3 regions of the Dokdonella sp. GW821-FHT11D02 genome follow, and region 3 is predicted to be linked to each of the others. Evidence: riboswitches for the same ligand, from Rfam matches in the RefSeq annotation. Region 3 holds a riboswitch; each other region holds the start of a gene.
The links. A riboswitch is a leader RNA that binds a small molecule or an ion and turns the genes downstream of it on or off. The one in region 3 is predicted to bind cobalamin.

Region 1 (2,256 bases), 850 kb from region 3:
GAAGTACTCGACCATGTCGTTGCGCTCGAACTCGCCGTGCACCAGCACGTCGAGGCCGATCTCTTCCTGGAAGCGCACGCAGCGCTCCGTCTCGGCGGCGAGGAAGGCGTCGTAGTCGGCGTCGGAGAGTTTGCCGGAGCGGTTCTTCGCACGCGCCTGACGCACGTCCTTGGTCTGCGGAAACGAGCCGATCGTGGTGGTCGGGAACAGCGGCAGGTCGAGCCAGGCGTCTTGCGCATCGCGTCGAGCGGCGTAGGGCGACTGCCGGCGCGTCTGCGCCGCGTCGAGCGCGGCCACGCGTGCGGCGACCTGCGGCTTGTGCACTTTGTTCGAGCTGCGCCGCGCTTGCAGCCGCTCGCGCGCGAGTTCGAGTGTGGAGGCGGTGTAGAACGCGCCTTTGAGCGCATCGGCCAACACACGCAACTCGTCCAGCTTCTGTCGCGCGAAGGCGAGCCAGGCGACCAGGTTCGCCGGCAGCTCGGTTTCGAGCTTGCTGTCGACCGGCACGTGCAGCAAGGAGCACGACGGCGCCAGCTGCAGGCGCTCGGCACCGACGCGCTCGGCCACGTGACGCACGAGTTCGAGCGCGCGGTCGAGGTCGGCGCGCCAGACGTTGCGGCCGTCGACGACGCCGATCGACAGCGCGCGCTCGGCCGGCAGGCTTGCGAGCACGCTGTCGATCTGCTGCGGCGCGCGCACCAGATCGACGTGCAGGCCGTCGACCGGCAGTTCCATCGCGAGGTCGAGGTTGTCGCCGAGCGCGCCGAAATAGGTCGTCAGCATCAGCTGCGGACGCTCGACGGCGGCCAGCGCGGCATACGCATGCCGATACGCGGCGTGGTCGTCGGCGTCCTGGTCGAGCACGAGGCAGGGCTCGTCGATCTGTACCCAGCTCGCACCGGCCGCTTTCAGGCGCGCCAGCAGCTCGGCGTAGACCGGCAACAGGCGGTCGAGCAAGTGCAGGCGGTCGCTGCCGTCGGTGGTCTTGGACAAGAGCAGGAAGCTGACCGGACCGAGCAACACCGGCCGCGCCTCGAGGCCGAGCTGTTTGGCTTCCAGGTATTCGGCGATCGGCTTGTCGCCGCGCAGGCGGAACGATTGTGCGGCGTGCAGCTCGGGCACGAGATAGTGGTAGTTGGTGTCGAACCACTTGGTCATTTCGAGCGCGGGCAGATCGAAGCCGTCGGTCTGCACGCCGCGCGCGAGCGCGAAGTAGCCGGCCAAGGGATCGCGGTCGGCCAGCGCGCGGTAGCGATCGGGAATGGCGTCGAACAGAAAGGCGGTGTCGAGCACGTGGTCGTACAGCGAGAAGTCGTTGCACGGCACCAGGTCGGTGCCGGCTTCGCGTTGCAGGCGCCAGTGGCGATGGCGCAGCTCGGCGGCGGTTTCCAGCAGTTGCGGTGCGGCGAGTTCGCCGCGCCAATATTCTTCCAGCGCCGATTTCAGTTCGCGCTTCGCGCCGATGCGCGGGAAGCCGAGATTGCTAACGAGTGTCATGGATGCGTTTCCTCATGCGTGATGGGCAGTGAGGAACGAAGGAACCGCGCGCCGGCAGCGCTCTTGCGAGGCACGCCGTCACGCCAGCGACCTTCGCCCCCGCGGGCGATCCGGAACGGCGTGGAGGGCGCGCAGGGACGCAGCACGCGAGCGAGCGCCCGCGCGAACGTTCCGGCCGCTTCCCCGCGGAAGCTCCAGGTCAGACGGAGATCTCTCTCCGGCCAAGGCAGGTCTTCGGGCTCGTGGACGAGGAACGCTGACGCGTTCCGCCTACTGTCCGCCGCTTCCCGGCCCGGTCGGGCCAGTGCTGTTGGCGAAGGTCGTTTCCACACACCGCTGCGGGGCAGCGCCGGAATTGGTCTTGCGACCGCACCGGCTTCCCTTTTAATCCATCTCTCTATTCGAATAGAAAGATAAAACCATTGGCGTGCGCACCGTACGCATCTCGCGAGATGCCGTCAAGAGTGCGGCCCTGCCGCGCTCAGCCGGCGCAGACCGCGGCGGCGCACTGCGCGGCGATCCACTCCTCGTTGGTCGGTTCGACCGCGACGAGGATGCTGCTGGTGTCGGTCGAGATGGTGCCGGCGTGGCGCGCATTGCGTTCGCCGTCGAGCGCGATGCCGAGCCAGCCGAGTTCGCCGCAGATGCGCGCGCGCAAGGTCGCGTTGTGCTCGCCGATGCCGGCGCTGAAGACGAGCAGGTCGAGCCCGCCGAGCACGGCGGCGAGCGCGCCGATCTCGCGCACGATGCGGCGCACGT
Region 2 (2,256 bases), 2.4 Mb from region 3:
CGATCTGATGTATGCGCTACCGCAGCAGACGCTGGACGGCGCGCTTGCCGACGTCGAACGCGCAATCGCGCTGCAACCGGCGCACATCTCGCACTACCAGCTGACGCTCGAACCGAACACCTTGTTCGCCGCGAAGCCGCCGCCGCTGCCCGACGAAGACAGCGCCTGGGACATGCAGGAGGCTTGTCAGGCGCGTCTGGCCGACGCTGGCTACGCGCAGTACGAAGTCTCCGCCTACGCTCACACCGATCGCCGTTGCGCGCACAATCTGAACTACTGGCGCTTCGGCGACTATCTCGGCATCGGTGCCGGCGCGCACGGCAAGCTCAGCGACGCGAGTCGAAATGCGATCGTGCGCACGACCAAACTGAAGCTGCCGCGCAGTTATCTCGAACGCGCCGCGCAGCACGAATCGTTCGGCGCCGCGGCAACGGTCGCAGCGGCGGAGCGCCCGTTCGAGTTCATGCTGAATGCGCTGCGCTTGAACGAAGGCGTCGCCGCCGAGCTGTTCGAGCCGCGCAGCGGTGTCGCGTTCGCCGCCATCGCCGCGCCGCTGGCGCAGGCGCGCGAGCGCGGCTGGCTCCTGCGTGAAGAAGCTCGCCTGCAAGCGACGACGGACGGACGCCGCTTCCTCAACGACCTGATCCAGCTGTTCCTGCCGGAGGTTTAGCGATGCTCGAAACGATCACCATCGACTGCCCGTACTGCGGTGAGAGCTTCCAGACCGCCGCTGATCTTTCCGCCGGCTCGCAGAACTACATCGAAGATTGCGCCGTGTGCTGCCGTCCGATCGAGATCGTGCTGCGCGTCGACGAGGCCGGCGAGTTGGCCGGCGTCGAGGCGCGCAGCGACCGCGAATGATGCGGGCTTGGCGGCCGCCGCCGGCTGCCGCGGACTTCAATTGAACCGGCCCGGACCCTCCACTACACTGCGCGCCGCCGCAGGTGCCCTGCCCGCGTCAAGCGCCCAGGGTGAAACGGGAAGTGGGTAAGGTGTGTTTTGCGATCGTCCGCGATCGCAAAGAGCGGGCGCAGCCGACGTGGCCGCGCTCGGCACCAAGTCCCACGCTGCCCCCGCAACGGTAGGCGAGTCGGACCCGATCGAATGCCACTGTCGCCAACGCGACGGGAAGGCGATCGGGTCGATGTGCCGGGACGGTCTTGCAGGCCGCCTCGACGCATCGCTCGCAAGCCCGGAGACCGGCCTGCGGCTTCGTCGTTCGCTCAGGCGACGGCGATCGGCTCCAGGCGTTGCGGCGGGCAACGGACGGGCACGGGCGCCCGTCGTCCTGCGCGTTCCTCCTTCCGACCCTGGTCACGCGGGTGTGCGACAGGAGGGTTTCCCATGCTGGTCCGTTCCATGCTTTTCATCGCGCTGTCGAGCGCACTTTGCGCCACCGCGCGCGCAGACGAAGAACAACTGCAGCCGACCGTGCAGGTGACCGCCTCGCGCGTTCCCGAAACGGTCGATTCGACATTGGCCGACGTCAGCGTCATCACGCGCGAAGACATCGACGCCAGCGTCGCACGCGACGCGATCGACCTCTTGCGCCTGCAAGCCGGCATCGATCTGTACCGCACCGGCGGCGCCGGCCAGCAGACCTCTTTGTTCCTGCGCGGCACCAATTCCAACCAAGTCCTGGTCCTGATCGACGGCGTGCGCGTGTCCTCGCAGAACACCGGCGCGTTCGCGTTCGAGCAGCTGCCGCTCGACACGGTCGAACGCATCGAAATCGTGCGCGGTCCGCGCGCGAGCTATTGGGGTTCGGACGCGATCGGTGGCGTGATCCAGATCTTCACGCGCAAGCTCGAAGGCCCGCGCGTAGCCATCGGCTACGGCAGCTACCGCGACGCGACCGGCAGCGCCGGTTACGGCCACTGGAACGGCAACGATGGCTTCAGCGTGCAGGTCGGCGCGCGCCACGTGGGCGGCTTTTCCGCGACCAACCGCGGCATCTGCGCCGGCCCAGACGATCCGTACTGCATCTTCAATCCCGACGACGACAGCTTCCGCAACACCAACTTCGCCGGCCGCGCCGCGCACACGTTCGGCAGCCAGGTGTTGTCGGCTTCGCTGTACCGCAGCCAGGGCGAAGTGCAGTTCGACCAAGGCTACTCCGACGTGATCGAGCAGTCGGGCGGCATCAATCTCGAAGGTGCGCTCGGTGAGAACTGGAATCACCGCCTCGCCTTCGGCAATTCGCGTGAAGACCTCAACACGCCCGCTTTCACCACGCTCTACCACACGCGCCGTAAC
Region 3 (2,256 bases):
ACCTACGCGCGCGGACTCGACGGCCTCTGGGGCATGTACCAATGGCTCGACCGCGCGCCGCTCGGACGCAACGAGAGCGGCATCTGGTGGCGGCGTCGCGACGAGTACGAGAAGGCCACGGGCGTCGCGCCGTGTTGCGGCTGAACGCAGCGATGGCGGCCGGCGCGGCGATCGCGTCGCCGCGCGCGGCAGCACAAGCCGGATGCGTGCGCCGCGATGCGGACGTTTTCTGCGCAGCCTGCGCATTCGTCTTCGTCCTCGCCGTCGCACTGACGTTGCACGCCACAGCGACGATGGCGGCGATGGGCGAGCAGCCGATGCACGGCGGTTGGACTCTGACGGCGATGTGGCAGCCGATGTGCGGCCAAGCTTGGCTCGATGCCGCCGTCGGCTTCCTCGCTGCGTGGACGGCGATGGCGATCGCGATGATGCTGCCGACGCTGGCGCCGATGCTGCTGCGCTATCGCATAGCGCTGTTGCGGCGCGGCCATGCAAACGCGGATCGCTATGTCGTCTTGGCCGCTGCCGGCTACTTCTTCGTCTGGGTCGTAGCCGGGCTTGCCGTGTTCGTGCTCGGAGCCGCGTTGGTGCAAGCGCTGTTGCAATACGCGGCGCTGGCCCGCGCGGCGCCGATCGCGGCCGGCGCGCTCGTGCTCGCCGCAGGCGCGGTGCAGCGCTCCGCTTGGAAACGGCGCCGGCTGCGCGATTGCCGTCGCGCAGCGGCCTGCGAATACGGCGTACCGGCCGGCGCCGCGGCCGCCGGTATCTACGGCCTGCGCCTCGGCCTGCATTGCCTGCGCAGCTGCGCCAATCTGAACGCGATCCTGCTCGTCGTCGGCATGATGAACCCGTGCGTGCTGGCGCTGGTCACCGCCGCCATCTTGGGCGAGCGTCTGTCGGCGGACGGCGCGCGCATCGCGCAATTGAGCGGAGCGCTCGCGATCGTCGTCGGCGCATTCTTGTTCGCCCGCGCCGTCGCCACGTTCTGATCTCAGTGCATCGACACCGCCGCGCGCAGATACGTCCGCGCACGGACCGGCGGCGCTTGTTCGTGCAGCGCCGCACGCCTACACTGCGCGGGCTTCAGGTGTCTCGCGCTACGGCGCGAGGTGAAACGGGAAGCCGGTAAGAGAAGTGTCTGCGATCGTCCGCGATCGCGCTTTTCAAGGCCGGCGCTGCCCCCGCAACGGTAGGCGAGAAAACCCGACAGTCATCCACTGCGTTCGCGCGGGAAGGAGTCGGGCGGATGCGCAAGCATCGCTCGCGAGCCCGGAGACCGGCCTGAGCGGACATCGTCACGATGTCCCACTCGGGTGTTGCGGTGGGCAACCCGGCGAGCCGATCTGCGCGCCGTGTCGCCCCGATCGTTTCGTCCTGCCTCCGCATCCCCGCCACGCGGGTGAGCGTTACGGAGACAGGACCATGAACGAGTTGCACCGCGTCGCGACCGAAGTCGCGACGGTCAAGCTTCTGATCGACGGCGAGTTCGTCGAATCCCGCAGCACGCAATGGCGCGAGGTCGTCAATCCGGCGACCCAGGCCGTACTCGCGCGTGTGCCGTTCGCGACCGCGGAGGAAGTCGACGCCGCCGTCGCCGCCGCGCAGCGCGCATTCAAGAGCTGGCGCAAGACGCCGATCGGCGCGCGCGCACGCATCTTCCTCAAATACCAGCAGCTGATCCGCGAGCACATGCGCGAACTCGCCGCGATCCTGACCGCCGAGCAGGGCAAGACCCTGCCCGATGCGGAAGGCGACGTGTTCCGCGGCCTCGAAGTGGTCGAGCACGCGGCCGCGATCGGCAACCTGCAGCTCGGCGAGCTCGCCAACAACGTCGCCGGCGGCGTCGATACGTACACGATCCTGCAGCCGCTCGGCGTCTGCGCCGGCATCACGCCGTTCAACTTCCCGGCGATGATCCCGCTGTGGATGTTCCCGATGGCGATCGCCACCGGCAACACCTTCGTGCTGAAGCCGTCCGAGCAGGACCCGCTGGTGACGATGCGTCTGGTGGAACTCGCGCTCGAGGCCGGCATTCCGAAGGGCGTGCTCAACGTCGTCCACGGCGGCGCCGAAGTGGTCGACGCGATCTGCGATCACGCCGACATCAAAGCGGTTTCGTTCGTCGGCTCGACCAAGGTCGGCACCCACGTCTACCAGCGCGCGTCGCTCGCCGGCAAGCGCGTGCAATGCATGATGGGCGCGAAGAACCACGCCGTCGTGCTGCCCGACGCGAACAAGGAGCAGACCCTCAACGCG

Region 1: another riboswitch for cobalamin. It lies ahead of metE (5-methyltetrahydropteroyltriglutamate--homocysteine S-methyltransferase); the one in region 3 lies ahead of AC3QL3_RS13650 (CoA-acylating methylmalonate-semialdehyde dehydrogenase).
Region 2: another riboswitch for cobalamin. It lies ahead of AC3QL3_RS03390 (TonB-dependent receptor domain-containing protein); the one in region 3 lies ahead of AC3QL3_RS13650 (CoA-acylating methylmalonate-semialdehyde dehydrogenase).

Annotation. Positions count from the first base shown of each region.
Region 1 covers NZ_CM179520.1:2,397,966-2,400,221, forward strand. The annotation lists gene metE (5-methyltetrahydropteroyltriglutamate--homocysteine S-methyltransferase) at 1-1,497, opposite strand, end outside; cobalamin riboswitch at 1,706-1,937, opposite strand; gene AC3QL3_RS10045 (acetate/propionate family kinase) at 1,979-2,256, opposite strand, start outside.
Region 2 covers NZ_CM179520.1:849,692-851,947, reverse strand. The annotation lists gene hemW (radical SAM family heme chaperone HemW) at 1-670, shown strand, start outside; gene AC3QL3_RS03395 (CPXCG motif-containing cysteine-rich protein) at 673-861, shown strand; cobalamin riboswitch at 926-1,222, shown strand; gene AC3QL3_RS03390 (TonB-dependent receptor domain-containing protein) at 1,345-2,256, shown strand, end outside.
Region 3 covers NZ_CM179520.1:3,247,337-3,249,592, reverse strand. The annotation lists gene AC3QL3_RS13660 (DUF899 domain-containing protein) at 1-144, shown strand, start outside; gene AC3QL3_RS13655 (copper chaperone) at 132-989, shown strand; cobalamin riboswitch at 1,069-1,299, shown strand; gene AC3QL3_RS13650 (CoA-acylating methylmalonate-semialdehyde dehydrogenase) at 1,423-2,256, shown strand, end outside.